DNA from 2 places in the Actinoplanes sp. NPDC024001 genome. Region 1 is predicted to be linked to the other one. Evidence: riboswitches for the same ligand, from Rfam matches in the RefSeq annotation. Region 1 holds a riboswitch; the other holds the start of a gene.
What was found. Region 1 has a riboswitch for S-adenosylmethionine ahead of AB0F81_RS45870 (aminotransferase class V-fold PLP-dependent enzyme). Riboswitches for the same ligand answer to the same signal wherever they lie in the genome.
Positions count from the first base shown of each region.

Region 2: it holds a riboswitch for S-adenosylmethionine, as region 1 does, so the genes downstream of both, thrC (threonine synthase) here and AB0F81_RS45870 (aminotransferase class V-fold PLP-dependent enzyme) in region 1, are expected to answer to the same signal.

Region 1 covers NZ_JBEZZB010000215.1:7,486-14,630, forward strand. The annotation lists gene AB0F81_RS45860 (GH92 family glycosyl hydrolase) at 1-1,358, opposite strand, end outside; gene AB0F81_RS45865 (EAL domain-containing protein) at 1,368-3,626, opposite strand; gene AB0F81_RS45870 (aminotransferase class V-fold PLP-dependent enzyme) at 3,679-4,902, opposite strand; SAM riboswitch class IV at 4,919-5,033, opposite strand; gene AB0F81_RS45875 (M20/M25/M40 family metallo-hydrolase) at 5,067-6,119, shown strand; gene AB0F81_RS45880 (HD domain-containing protein) at 6,069-6,659, opposite strand; gene AB0F81_RS45885 (hypothetical protein) at 6,721-7,020, opposite strand.
Region 2 covers NZ_JBEZZB010000021.1:53,106-60,250, reverse strand. The annotation lists gene AB0F81_RS11115 (alpha/beta fold hydrolase) at 1-2,134, shown strand, start outside; gene AB0F81_RS11110 (ABC transporter permease subunit) at 2,131-3,003, shown strand; gene AB0F81_RS11105 (GNAT family N-acetyltransferase) at 3,000-3,884, shown strand; SAM riboswitch class I at 3,973-4,109, shown strand; gene thrC (threonine synthase) at 4,121-5,404, shown strand; gene AB0F81_RS11095 (hypothetical protein) at 5,615-6,052, opposite strand; gene AB0F81_RS11090 (GNAT family N-acetyltransferase) at 6,052-6,555, opposite strand; gene AB0F81_RS11085 (hypothetical protein) at 6,638-7,145, shown strand, end outside.

The DNA.
Region 1 (7,145 bases):
GTGATCGGGTGCACCACCCCGTGCTCGAAGAAGTCCTCGCCGTAGAGGCGGCGCATGTCGTCGACCATGTGCACCAGCGCCCAGGCCCAGTCGATGCCGGGGCGGCGCAGCGCGTGCGCGTCCGCCAGGGCGGTGTGCGCCAGCGCGCTGGCCTGCCGGAAGAACCGGTCGGCGCCGCGGGCCATCCGGTAGCCGATCGGGAAGTTGCCCTCCTCCTCGCAGACCCGGATCAGCGATTCGAGCAGGTCGCCGTAGCGGTCCGGGACGATCGCCGACAGCAGCGGCAACTGGGTCTTGTAGATGTCCCACATGGTGCAGATGTCGAAGGCGTACGGGCCGCTGGTGGGCCACATCGGGCTCTCGTCGTCGGCGACGCACGGCTTGATCAGCGAGTGGTAGAGGGCGGTGCCGAACACGGTGCGGCGCTGCGGGCTGCCGCCGTCCACCTCGACCCGGCTCAGGTGGTCCTGCCAGCGGGCCCGGGTCCGGGCGCGCACGGCCTCGAAGCCGCCGCCGCACTCACGTTCCAGGTTCTCCCGGGCCTGGTCGCAGCCGCGCAGCGAGAAGCCCAGCCGCACCTCGACGCTCTGCCCGGCCCGGGCCGGGCCCATGAAGATCATGCCGAACGGGCGCAGCGTGGTGTGCCGGATGCTGTCGAAGTCGAGCCGGGTGCCGCCGGGGATGAGGCGCCGGTCGTACCAGAGCATCTGCCGCCAGTCGGGGCTGTCCACCTCGATGTGCACCGACAGCGGCACGCCCTCCATCACCACGGTGCCCTGCGCCCGCCCGTGGCCCATGCTCTCGGCCTGGGCGCGCAGCGGCACGGTGCGGCCCAGGTCGATGGCGAGGCCGCCGCAGGACAGGTCCACCACCACCCGGGCGCTGTCCTGGTCGGGGAAGGTGTAGCGGTGCACCGCGACCTTCTCCCCCACGGTGATCTCGCAGCGCACCCCGGTGTCGAGGTTGGCCGCGTAGTAGCCGGGTTCGGCCCGCTCGTCCTCCAGGGGCCAGGACTGGCCGAGGTCGTCGAGGGGCTGCACCATCGGGGTGACCCGCACATAGCTGTAGTACTTGCGGATGGCGCCGGTGCCGGACTGCTGGAAGTGGGTGAACCCGCTGGCCTGCAGCCGGGGGAACATCTCCTCCGGCACGCCCTCGGTGTTCTTGGCGTAGCGGCCGTAGCCGGTCGGGTAGGCGCCGGAGTAGGCGCACGCGGAGACCATGCCCAGCGGTGAGGTGGCGCCCGGGTGGGTGTTGCCCACCTGCGGTTTCGGCCACCACCAGGTGGCGGCGAGACCTTGTGCGCGAGGCAGGTCGGTGGCCGCGGTGCCGATGAAAGGATCTACGTTGTCGAGGATGGCCGGACTCTAACCGGCCAGTGCGCTCCCGCTGGTTTCGCGCAGGTGAATCATCCGGTCGAACTCGGGGGCCGGCAGAGGCTTGCTGAAGAAGTAGCCCTGCACCGCCGGGCAGCCGGCCTCCCGCAGCGCGGTCCAGTCGGCCAGGTCCTCGACGCCCTCGGCGATCGTGGACATGCCCAGCGAGCGGGCCAGCCACAGCACGGCCGAGATGATCGACGACTTGCGCGGGTCGGCGGCGAGGCCGGCCACGAACGAGCGGTCCAGCTTGACGATGTCGGCGGGCAGCGACTTCAGCCAGGTCAGCGAGCTGTATCCGGTGCCGAAGTCGTCCAGGGCGATGCGCACGCCGAGCTGCTTGAGCGCGGCGAGCCGCTCGCTGACGTCGACGGTGGAGGAGATCAGCGCGGTCTCGGTGATCTCCAGGACCAGCCGGGACGGGTCGAGGTAGGGCACCGCGGCGAGCACGCCGGCGACCATCGGCACGAAGTCGGGCTCGGCCAGCTGGCGCGGGCTGACGTTGACCGAGACGTACCCGAGCCGGTCGGACCAGTGCAGCAGGTGCTCGACGGCCGAGCGCAGCACGTGCTCGCCGAGCGGCACGATCAGGCCGGTCTCCTCGGCGGCGCCGATGAAGGCGTGCGGGCCGAGGATCTCGCCGTCCGGGGTGCGCATCCGGACCAGCGCCTCGGCGCCGGCGATGTGGCCGGTGACGGTCGAGACCACCGGCTGGAACCACAGCGGCAGGCTGTGGCGCGGGTCGGCGGCCAGGGCACGGCGCAGCCGGCTCTCCGCGGCGATCCGCTCCTGGACGGGCACCCGCAGGTCGTCGGTGAACACCTGCAGGCGGTTGCCGCCGGCGCGCTTGGCCGCGTACATGGCGGTGTCGGCGGCCAGGACGACCTCGTCGGCGCCGGCCGGGCCGAAGGCGGTGGTCACGCCGACGCTGACCGAGACGGGCAGTTCCTGCCCGCCGACCGGCAGCGGTTCGGCGAGGGCGGCCAGGATGCTGTTGCCCACGCGCAGGCCGATCCCGGCCGGGCCGGGCAGCGCGACGATGAACTCGTCACCGCCCAGCCGCGCGACCAGCGCGCCGGCCGGGACCACGGCATCCAGACGTACGGCCAGCGCGCGCAGCACGTCGTCGCCGGTGGTGTGACCGGACCCGTCGTTGATCGACTTGAAGCGGTCGACGTCGAGGTAGATGACGCTGACCGGTTCGTGGCTGCGGGTGAGCAGCCGGGCCAGGTCGTGCTCGAACGCCTTGCGCGACAGCAGCCCGGTGAGCGAGTCGTGGCGCACCTGGTAGCTGAGCTCGGCCTCGTGGTCGCGGACCGCGGTGACGTCGAGGCAGTGCACGACGACCATCCGCAGCCGGTTCTGCCGGTCGAACAGGCCGGTGCTGTGCACCTGCACCCAGATCAGCGAGTCGTCGTCGACGCGCCGGAACTGGCGGGTCACGGTCGTCGGCTCGCCCTGGCGCACGAGCGTCTCGAACAGCTGGGCCCCGGCCGTGTCCACCGGGCGGATCGGCAGGTCGATGACGCAGAAACCCTCCGGCAGCTCGGCCGGCAGGCGCAGCCACTCGCGGTAGGCGGCGTTGGTGCGCACGAAGACACCCTCGGGACTGATCATCGCCATCGGGACGGGTGTCTCGTCGAAGGCGACGCTGAGCTGCGCCTGGCTCTCGTCGAGGTTCTCCTGGGCGCGCTGCTCCTCGGCCTCGGTGAGGCTCCAGGAGACCAGCTGGAAGCCGGCCGCGAACAGCACCGCGGCGCCGTGCAGCAGCGCCCAGACCAGCGGGTGGGCGAACGCGGTGTCGTGGTCGTAGGTGTGGTCGCTGACCAGGGTGCCGAAGACGCCGTGGTGCAGGGTGGTGGCGACCAGGAACGCCCCGAACGGCGCCCAGTCGCGGTAGAGGGCGAGCGCGGCGACCGCGATGAAGAAGGTGAAGTGTGCCTCGGTCAGGCCGTGGCAGAGCGCCACGAAACCGCCGCAGGCCACCGTGAAACCCAGGGCGACGGCGACCGAGCGCAGCCGCCGCGACCGCAGCAGCGCGGCCGCGGCCAGGCTCGGCAGCAGCAGGCCGTCGGTGAGCAGCAGCGCGCCGACGGCGTGGTCGCCCTGGAACGCCCCGAAGACGGTGAGCAGGACCATGGCGACGGCGAGCAGCACCGTCAGCAGGCGATGCCGGCCCGCCCAGTCCTCGTCGCGCAGCCCACGGCCGGCCGGAAGCCGGTCGCGCAGCCACGTTGTCCAGGTCCCCACGAAGGCAGAATCGGCGGGCGGCCCGGCCGCGACAGTTCCGGTGGGTAGCGGGTCAGGTGCGAAGTACCTCGGCGAGGCCGGTGACGAAGCGGTCCACGTCCTCGGCGGTGCTGCCGAGGCCGAAACTGGCGCGCAGCAGACCGGTCGCCGCGGTGCCGCACGCGCCGGTGGTGGCGGCGCCGGTGAGCCGCCGGACCAGCGGGTGCGCGCAGAACTGGCCGGCGCGCACGCCGATGCCGTGCTCGCGGCTCAGCCGCTGGGCGACCTCGGCCGGATCGTGGCCGCGCAGGTGCAGCGAGACGATCCCGACCCGGGGCTGGTCCGGGCCGAAGACGCTGACCTCGGTCGCCTCCGGCACCGCGGTCAGGCCGTCGCGGAGCCGGCCGAGCAGGTGCTGCTCGTGCTCGTGCAGGGCGGCGCGGTCGGCGGTGATCAGGGCCGAGCAGACCGCGGCGAGGGCGACGGCGCCGAGCAGGTTGGGGGTGCCGCCCTCGTGCCGGGCCGGCCCGGTGGCCCAGCTCAGCTCGCCGGGACGGTCACCCACGGCGACGCTGGCGCCGCCGCCGGCGAGGTACGGCGCGGCCGCGTCGAGCCAGTCGGTGCGCCCGGCCAGGACTCCGGCGCCGAACGGGGCGTACAGCTTGTGGCCGGAGAACGCCAGGTAGTCGGCGCCGAGTTCGGTCAGGTCGACCGGCCGGTGCGGGGCGAGCTGGGCGGCGTCGACCACCACCCGTACGCCGTGCGCGTGGGCGACGTCGGCCAGGCGGCGCACCGGCCAGAGCTCGCCGGTCACGTTGCTCGCGCCGGTCACGGTGAACACGGCCGGGCCGGTGAGCCGCCGCAGCGCCTCGTCGAGGGCGGCGACCGCGGTGTTCGGCGAGCCGGGAGCGGGCAGGCGCAGCGGGTTCGGCCAGGGCAGCAGGTTGGCGTGGTGCTCGCCGTCGAACTGGACCGTGGTGGTGCCCGGCGGCAGGGCCCGGGCCAGCAGGTTCAGGGCGTCGGTGGTGTTCCGGGTGAAGATCACCGAGTGGTCCGGCCCGGCGCCCACGAACTCGGCCACCACGTCACGGGCCAGCTCGTACGCGATGGTGGAGGCCTGCGACCGTACCCCGGTGCCGCGATGGACGCTGCCGTAGCGCGGCAGCAGCTCGGCCACCGCATCGGCCGCGGCCCGCACGCAGGGCGCCGACGCCGCGTAGTCGAGGTGCGCGAAGCGCACGACCTCGCCGCCGGGCAGGGTGAGCTTGTCGTCGCCGATGATGTCGAGAGATGGCATGACCGCGCCTCCACGGGTTCGCCGTTTGCCGGTGTCGGTCGACACCGGCCCGGTCCTCACCCGGGGCACCCCGTCGCGAACGGAAGGGTTGCCGGCCAGCGAGCCGGGGCTTGGCGCTGGCACTCATGACCTGCCGAGGAACTTAGCAGATCTAAGGTTGCCGCATGGAGGATCTGGTCCCGGCCGCGGCGAAGCTGATCGGCATCCGTTCCACCGCCGACCGGCCGGAGGAGCTGCACCGTGCCCTGGAGCTGGTGCTCGGCCTGGTCGGGCCGGGTTTCCCGGTGCGCCGGTTCACCTCGCGCGGCAAGCCCAGCGCCCTGGTCGGGGCCGACGATCCGCGGATCGTCCTCAATGCTCACCTGGACGTGGTGCCCGGCACGCCGGAGCAGTTCGCCGCCTACCGGGACGGCGACCGGCTCTACGGCCGCGGCGCGCACGACATGAAGTGCGCCGCCCTGGTGCTGGCCACGGTGTTCCGCCAGATGGCGCCGCGGCTGCCGTACCCGATCGCGCTGCAGCTGGTCACCGACGAGGAGGTGGGTGGCTTCGACGGGACCGGGCACCAGGTGGCGCAGGGCGTCCGGGCCGGGTTCGTGGTCATCGGGGAGCAGAGCAACCTGCGGATCGTCACCGAGTCCAAGGGCATCCTGCGGGTGCGGCTCACCGCGACCGGGCGGACCGCGCACGCCGCGTACCCGTGGCTCGGGGAGAACGCGCTGCTGGCGGTGACCCAGGCGATCGGCCGGCTGCTGGAGCGCTACCCGGTGCCGGCGAGCGAGCAGTGGGTCACCACGGTGAACCTGGCCCGGATCGAGACCGGCAACCAGGCGGTGAACATCGTGCCCGCCGACGCGAGCGCCTGGCTGGACGTGCGGTTCCCGCCGTCGGGGCACGACCTGGTCGCCGAGCTGCGCGAGATCGCCGGGCCGGGGGTCCGGCTGCACGTCGACGCGACGGGCGCGCCGCACCACGCCGACCCGACGAGCACGGAGGTGCGGGCGCTGCGGCGGGCCGCCCAGTCGGTGGGCTACGACGGTGCGCTGCTGCGCAAGCACGGCGCGGCGGACGGGCGGTTCTACTCGGCGCACGGCATCGACGCGGTGATCTTCGGGCCGGGCGGGGACGGCCAGCACGGGCCGGCCGAGTACGTGGATCTGCGGACGTTACGGCCGTACCACGACGCGCTCTGCTCGTTCCTGCGCGCTGTCGTGTAGCAGTGCCTCGACGCGGGCGGTGATGGCCCGCAGGTGGGGGCGGCGGTCGGCGTCGACCAGGGCGTTCAGTGAGCAGGGGCCGTGACGCTCCAGCATCTCGGCGTACCGCTGCTCGGTGTCGACCCGCTCGCCGCGCGGGCCGACGGTCTGGTCGGCGTAGGTCAGCGCGTCCGACATCAGGCCACGCTCGTCCGGGAAGGCGGCCAGCTCCTCGGCCAGGCCGCGGGCGGCGGCCACGAACCGGGCGCCGGAGTGGTGGGCGACCAGGCCGGCGACGCGGGCCGGCCAGCCGCCGCCGGTCAGGTGCAGGGCGCCGTCGAGCGGGTGGAAGCCGGTGTGGGCGATGCTCGCCGCGTAACCGATGTCGTGCAGCCAGGCGGCCGCGACCAGCACGTCCGGGTCGAGGCCGAGCCGCACGGCGAGCTCGCCGGCACGGTCGGCGACGCCGGCGGTGTGCCGCCACCGGTCGCCGCTGTCGCCCAGCAGGGTCTCGGCGAGGTGGCGTGCGGCGTCGGCCCGGGTGGCCAGCAGGGCGGTCATTGCCGAAGGCTAGCGCCGCCTCGGTGAACAGCGGCCGAACTCGTGATGTCGGGCGGCTGAATCAGCTGCCGCGGACCCGTTGCCGGGGCACGCCGGCCGCGCTGAGCTGCTCGGCGAGCCGCCCGTTCGGGTTGTCGACGAAGACCGCGACCTGGTGGTCGTCGCCCAGGTCCAGGGCGGCCACCACCGAGCCGAGGTTGATCGGGTCGAGTTCGGCCACGTCGGCCAGGTCCACGATCAGCCGCAGCGGGCGGATGCGGCGCACCGTGTGCACCAGCAGCTGCCGCAACTCGACCGCCGTGTCCGGGCCGACCGCGCCGTGCGGCTGGATCACCACGCTGCCGTCGGGACTGGTACTCACCTCGAGGACCGAGCTACGCATCGGATCGCCTCTCGTCACCGCGTGTTCAGCTGCGTGATCACCCTATGTTCGGCCAGCGGACCCGTCAGTCAACGCGATGTGGACATCAGGTTAACGACCGTCGA
Region 2 (7,145 bases), on a different contig from region 1:
GGCCGGCGTCTTCAAGAAGAGCTGGGCCGGCTACTTCTTCGGCAACGGCGCGGCCTCGCTCCTCGGCGGTGGGCCGGAGGCGGGCAGCCCCGCCTGCGGCCGGTTCGCGGAGGACGTCTGCGCCGCATATCTGCAGATGGCGACCACCGGCATTCCGGACGAGAAGACCCTCGACCTGCTGCGCCGGTCCAGCCCGGCCGGCGTGCTCGACCGGATCAAGGCGCCGACGCTGCTGATCCAGGGCGCGGTCGACTCGCTCTTCCCGCTCTCCGAGGCGGACGCGAACGCCAAGGGCATCGCCGCGACCGGCACCCCGGTGCGGGTCGCCTGGTTCACCGGCGGCCACGACGGCGGGCCCGGGCCCGACTCCGACGCCGACCGGGTCAAGTTCCTCACCGTGCAGTGGCTGGACCACTACCTCGGCGGTGCGGGCGAGACGCCGAGCGACGACTTCACCTGGTCGCGGGTGGCCGGGTTCAGCGCCCTGGACCGGGGGCTGGTGACGAACGGGTACTCCGCGGACACGTACCCCGGCCTGGCCGGGACCGCGAGCGCCGAGATCAAGCTGGAGGGCCGGGCGCAGCAGATCGCCAACCCGCCGAACGGCAATCCCGGCGCGCTCAGCTCGCTGCCCGGCCTCGGCGGCCGGCTCAGCTCGCTGCTCAGCGGCGGGGTCGCGATGGACGTTCCGGGTCAGTTCGCCACCTTCACCTCCGGCCCGCTCAGCGAGGACATCGAGGTGGCCGGGGCGCCGTCGGTACGGCTGCGGGTGGCCTCGCCGACCGGTGAGGCGGTCGTCTTCGTCAAGCTCTACGACGTCGATCAGAACGGCACCTCGACGCTCAGCGCCGGCCTGGTGGCCCCGGTCCGGCTGACCGGCCTGCCGGCGACCATCAGCGAGGCCGAGGCGGTGACGGTCACCATGCCGGGCATCGTCCGCCGGATCGACGCCGGGCACCGCGTCCGGATCGCGGTCGCCACGTCCGACCAGGCGTTCCTCACGCCGGCGCGGCCGGCCACGTACACGGTGGCGGTCGAGCCGGCGCTCACCCTGCCGGTCCTGGTGGGCGAGCCGATCGCCAGCCCGGAGATCATCTGGTGGTACGCCCTGGCCGGCGTGGTCGCCGCGATCCTGCTCGGCCTGCTCGTGCTGCTGCTCGTGCTGCGCCGCCGGCACCGGCGGCAGGAGAGCACGGTGACCGCGGAGTACGCGGACACCCCGCTGGTCGTCCGTGGCCTGCGCAAGGCCTACGGTGACGGTTTCGTGGCGGTCCAGGAGATCAGCTTCACCGTGGAACGCGGCCAGGTCGTCGGCCTGCTCGGCCCGAACGGCGCCGGCAAGACCACCACGCTGCGGGTGCTGATGGGCCTGACCCAGCCGACCGACGGCGAGATCCACGTCTTCGGGCACCGGCTGGTCCCGGGCGCCCCGATCCTGTCCCGAGTCGGCGCGCTGGTCGAGGGCCCCGGCTTCCTGCCGCACCTGAGCGGTTACGAGAACCTGAAGGCGTACTGGCAGGCCACCGGCCGCCCGTGGGAGGACGCCCGGTTCGACGAGGCGCTGGAGATCGCCGGCCTGGGCGCCTCGGTGCACCGCAAGACCCGCAAGTACAGCCACGGCATGCGCCAGCGGCTGGCCATCGCCCAGGCCATGCTCGGCCTGCCCGAGCTGCTGGTGCTCGACGAGCCGACGGACGGCCTGGACCCGCCGCAGATCGCCGAGATGCGCCGGGTCCTGCAGCGGTACGCCACCGACGGCCGCGCCGTGCTGGTCTCCAGCCACCTGCTCGCCGAGGTGGAGCAGACCTGCACGCACGCGGTGGTGGTGAACAAGGGCCGGATCGTGGCGTCCGGCCCGGTCGAGGAGATCGTCGGGGAGTCCCCGTCGGTGCAGCTCGACGTCACCGACGTGCCGGCCGCCACCCGGGTCCTGGAGGACCTCGGCGTGCGCTCGGTCCAGCCGGAAGGCGCCACCGGGCTGATCGTCGACATGAACGGCACGGCCCGCTCCGAGCTGGTCGCCTCGCTGGTCGAGGCCGGAATCGGGGTGGACCGGCTGGTGCCGCGCAGGCGGCTCGAGGACGCGTTCCTGTCGCTGGTCGGCGACAACTCGCGGGGAAGTGGGGACCGATGAGCACCCTCGAAGCGGCGACCGGCTACCGGGCCTCGCACACCCTGCCACTCTGGGCCGAGGTCCGCCGCCAGGCGTCCCGGCGGCGCACCCAGCTCGCCCTGGGATTCATGGTGCTGCTGCCGCTGATCATCCTGGTCGCCTTCGAGTTCGGCGGCGGCGAGAGCGACCCGGACGAGGACGGCGACGGCGGCGGCGCGTTCAGCAGCATCGCCGACCTGGCCACCTCCAGCGGGCTCAACTTCACCCTGTTCTGCCTGGCCGTCTCGGCGGGTTTCCTGCTGGTCGTGGTGGTCGCGCTGTTCTTCGGCGACACCGTGGCGAGCGAGGCGAGCTGGGGCAGCCTGCGCTATCTGCTGGCGATTCCGGTGCCGCGCGCCCGGCTGCTCGGCGTCAAGCTGATCGTCGCGGCCGGGTACTCGCTGCTGGCGATGCTCACCCTGGCCGGCACCGGTCTGCTGATCGGCACTCTCCGCTACGGCTGGGGGCCGCTGGGCAGCACGATCGCCGCCGAGATCCCGCCGGCCGAGGGTGTGCTGCGACTGCTCGGCATCCTCGCGTACCTCTCGGTCACGCTGTTGGTCGTGGCCGGCCTGGCATTCCTGCTCTCGGTCATGACCGATGCGGCGCTGGGCGCGGTGGGCGGGGCGGTGATGCTCTGGATCCTCTCCAGCATCTTGAACCAGATCGAGGCGCTCGGGGACCTGCGTGCCGTGCTGCCGACCTACTACACCGAGGCTTGGCGCGGTCTGCTCTCCACGCCGGTGCAGTCCGAGGAGCTGGCCAAGGGCGCGATCTCGGCGGTGATCTATGCCGCTGTCCTGTGGTCGCTGGCCTTCTACCGCTTCACCCGCAAAGATGTCACTTCATGACGATCCGGCCGGCGGTTCCCGCCGACGCGGCCCCGGTGGTTGCGCTGCGCACGTCGGTCTATCCCTATCTGGTACGCGGTGAGCACGCCACCCGCCGCCTGATCACCTCACCGCCACCGGGGGAGGACTGGGCCGGTTTCGTGGCCGAGCGCGACGGTGAGGTGGCCGGGTGGGTCGCGGCCTACCGGAACCCGCGCTCCGGCCTCGGCCAGATCTCGCTGCTCCACGTGCACCCGTCGGCCCGGCGTCAGGGGCTCGGCGCCGGGCTGTTCGCCGCGGCCGCCGGCCATCTGCGCTCCCTCGGCGTGCGGCGGACGGCCGCCACCACGACCGTGGAGGCCGTGGAGTTCGCCCGCCGGTTCGGGTTCGCGCCGACCCGCGAGCTGCGCTACTCCGCCCTCGACCTGGCGGCGTTCAGCGCGCCGTCACCGGCGCCGGACGGGATCCGGCTGGTCCCGATGCGCGATCTCGACGAGCAGGCGCTCTACGCGGCCGACATGGCCGCCGCGACCGACGAACCCGGCGACGTCCCCGGGCAGCCGTCGCCCTATCCGACGTGGCGTTACGAGATCTGGGACAACCCGGGCATGGACCGGGACGCGAGCACCGCCGCGCTGGCCGGCTCGGAGATCGTCTCGTTCTCACTGCTGGTCCGCGACGGTGACCGGGTGTGGTCGGACATGACCGCCACCGTGCCCCCCTGGCGTGGCCGCGGCCTGGCCCGCGCGGTGAAGGCCGAGGCGCTGCACCGGGCCGCGGCGAACGGCGTGCGAACGGCCTTCACCAGCAACGACGAGTCGAACGTCCCGATGCTGGCGGTCAACACCCGGCTCGGCTACCGTCCGGTCGCCACCCAGCTGGCCTGCCTCGCCGACCTCTGAGGCGCGATGTGAGGGAGGTCGCTCACACCTCGGGAATCCCGGATTGCGCCGACGGCATCTCGACGTAAGGTGTGGGAAACAACTGAATACCTCATCCAGAGGGGCTGAGGGATACGGCCCGTTGACGCCCCGGCAACCACCACGCATGTCTCGATGGCGAGGCCGCGCGTGGCAGGTGCTAATTCCGTCCCCGTTCGGCAGGTCGCCGGCGGGGAAAGATGAGAGGGAAGGCCTCGATGACGTCTACCGTCAACGCACCCGCTGCTACCACCACCTCGCCCGCCCGCGGCCTCATCTGCCGTGCCTGCGGCGCGGAGTACCCGCTCGCCGCCCAGCACGCCTGTTACGAGTGTTTCGGCCCGCTCGAGGTCGCCTACGACGAGGCGGCGCTCGCGCGGGTGACCCGGGCCGACATCGAGGCGGGCCCGCAGAACATCTGGCGTTACGCGGCGCTGCTCCCCGCCGGGCAGGACCCGGCCGCCCGGGTGACCCTCGACCCCGGTCTGACCCCGCTGGTCAGCGCCCCGGCCCTGGCCGAGCGGATCGGCCTGCGGGCCCCGCTCTGGGTCAAGGACGACTCGGCCAACCCCACCCACTCGTTCAAGGACCGGGTCGTCTCGGTGGCCCTGACCGCGGCGAAGGAGCTGGGTTTCAAGCGGTTCTCCTGCGCCTCCACCGGCAACCTGGCCAACTCGGTGGCCGCGCACGCCGCCCGGGCCGGGGTGCCGAGCATCGTCTTCATCCCGGCCGACCTCGAGCCGGGCAAGATCATCACCACCGCGGTCTACGGCGGTGACCTGGTCGCCATCCAGGGCTCCTACGACGACGTGAACCGGCTCTGCAGCGAGCTGGTCGAGACCGACGAGTTCGAGGACACCGCGTTCGTCAACGTGAACGTCCGGCCGTTCTACGCCGAGGGCTCCAAGACCCTGGGCTACGAGGTGGCCGAGCAGCTGGGCTGGCGCATCCCGGCCCAGGTGGTCATCCCGATGGCCTCCGGTGAGCTGCTCACCAAGGTGGACAAGGCGTTCTCCGAGCTGGTCGAGATCGGACTGGTCGAGGCTCCCGAGGGCGGCTGGACCGTCTTCGGGGCGCAGTCGGCCGGCTGCAACCCGATCGCCACCGCGCTGCACAACGACACCGACGTGATCACCCCGGTGAAGCCGACCGGCATCGCCAAGTCGCTCAACATCGGCGACCCCGCCGCCGGGCCGTACGCGATCGAGGCCGTCAAGCGGACCGGCGGCTGGATGGACTACGCCGACGACGACGAGATCCGCGAGGGCATCCGGCTGCTCGCCGAGACCACCGGCATCTTCGCCGAGACCGCCGGCGGCACCACGGTGGCCGTGCTGAAGAAGCTGGTCGCCAGCGGCAAGCTGGACCCGTCGAAGGAGACGGTCGTCTACAACACCGGCGAGGGTCTGAAGACGATCGACGCGGTCGCCGGCCAGGTTGGACCGACTCGCACGATCAAGCCGTCGCTGCGCGGCGCCCGTGAGGCCGGCCTGCTGGGATAGCTCTGCGTAACCGGCTCTCAGCCGGTTGTCGAAGATTCCCTCCTCGGAGGACTTGCACACCGATCTCCGGGTGGGCAAGATGCATGACGCGGGAGGACGCGACGCCGTACGAGGCCCCTCACCTGAGCTTGGCGACAATCTCCGAGGGACCCAACGACCCAGTGCTGACCCATGCGGAGGCACTGTGCGTCCGTCCTCCCGACCAAATTCCTACCGCCGCTTCAGGCGGGCAATCCATGGCCTCAGCGGCAGATCCTCGGGATAGCCGCCGTCCTTCAGGCCGGCGTGCCGCTCGAAGAAGTTGCGCACGCCGTAAGACCTGGTCAGCGAGATCGACCAGCCGCAGGCGAGCCAGTACGCGGGCCAGAAGAGCGGGCCCAGCACGGCGTACTGATTGGCGTGGCGGCTCTCGTGGGCCAGCAGGGCGGCCCGCTCCTCGGCCAGCAGCCACTCCGCGGTGCGCCGGGTGAGGATCACCGACCCGACCGTGAAGCACGAGTTCGGCGGCACCCGCAGCCGGTAACCCTCGGCGATCAGGATGCCGTCCCGGCCGCGCCGCACCCGCGCCCCGCTCAGCAGTGCGAGCAGCAGCCCCGCGCCGGTGGTCCCGTTGATCGCGGTCAGCACGGAGCGGGTGCGGTGGCGCATCAGATCCGCCGTCTCATCTGCAGCTCGGCGAGCGCCGGCACGGTCGGGTGCGGCAGCCGGACGCCGGTGTCGGCGAAGCCGAGCTTCTCGTATGCCCGGACGGCCCGGTCGTTGCCGACCACCACCTCCAGCATCAGCTCGTGCCGCCCGGCCGCGGCCGACCAGTCGGCGACCGCGTCGACCAGCTGGGCCAGCACCTTGCCACCCCGGTACGCCGGTGTCAGGTACACCGCGAAGACGACCGTGCAGGCCGGCTCGTCGGGCAGGACGGTGCCGCCGGCGTGACCGATCAGCGGCCCGCCCGGGTCGGCGATGAACTGCGCCGTGTCCGGCCCGGTGGCCGACTGCCGGATGCGTTGCCGGTAGCTCTCGTGGGGCCGGGCCGCCGCCTGAGCCAGAGTCTCCAGGAAGGCGAGAGGGCTGTCCGCGAGCATCTCGAGGCGTAGCGCGCGCATCCGCCCGGCGTCCTCCGGGGTGACCCGGCGTACGTCCCAGTTGTCCATGCGTAATCCCTACCGCCGCCGCACCCGGTCGGCAACCGGGTTGTCGCGAAGCCGTGCGGCGGGCCTACGGCATGATTCGACCATGACTGATGCGGTCCACGGGCTTTCCGGTGTCCGGCTGCTGCGGACGCGACCGTGGGCGCTCACCGCGACGGTTCTGCTGTCCGTGGCGCTGTCGATGGCATACAACTGGGCGTGGCTGCACGTGCTCCCGGGTGCCTCACCGTTCGGCATGCTGGGCCTGCGGCTGGCGCTCGCATCCCTCAACGTGCTCCTGATGGTCGTGCCCCTGGTCGTGGTCGCCGCGTTGTCGGGGCGGCGGGTGACCGTGGGCCGGGCGTTGGTGGTGTGGGTTGCCGCCGCGCTGCTCAGGCTCGCCAGCAACGTGGTGTTCGAAGGCATCTCGGTGGCCGCTTCGCGCGGCGGGTACGAGTCCCTGACGCAGCTCGACTACCTCGCCGACGGTCTCGCGATCATCGTTCTGGTGAGTCTCGGTGTGCTGGCCCGGCGGCTGCTGCCGCTGCCCGTTCGTCCGGTGATCGGTGGCCGCGACGCGCTGGTGCTCATCGTGGCTTCGTTCGCCGTGCTGC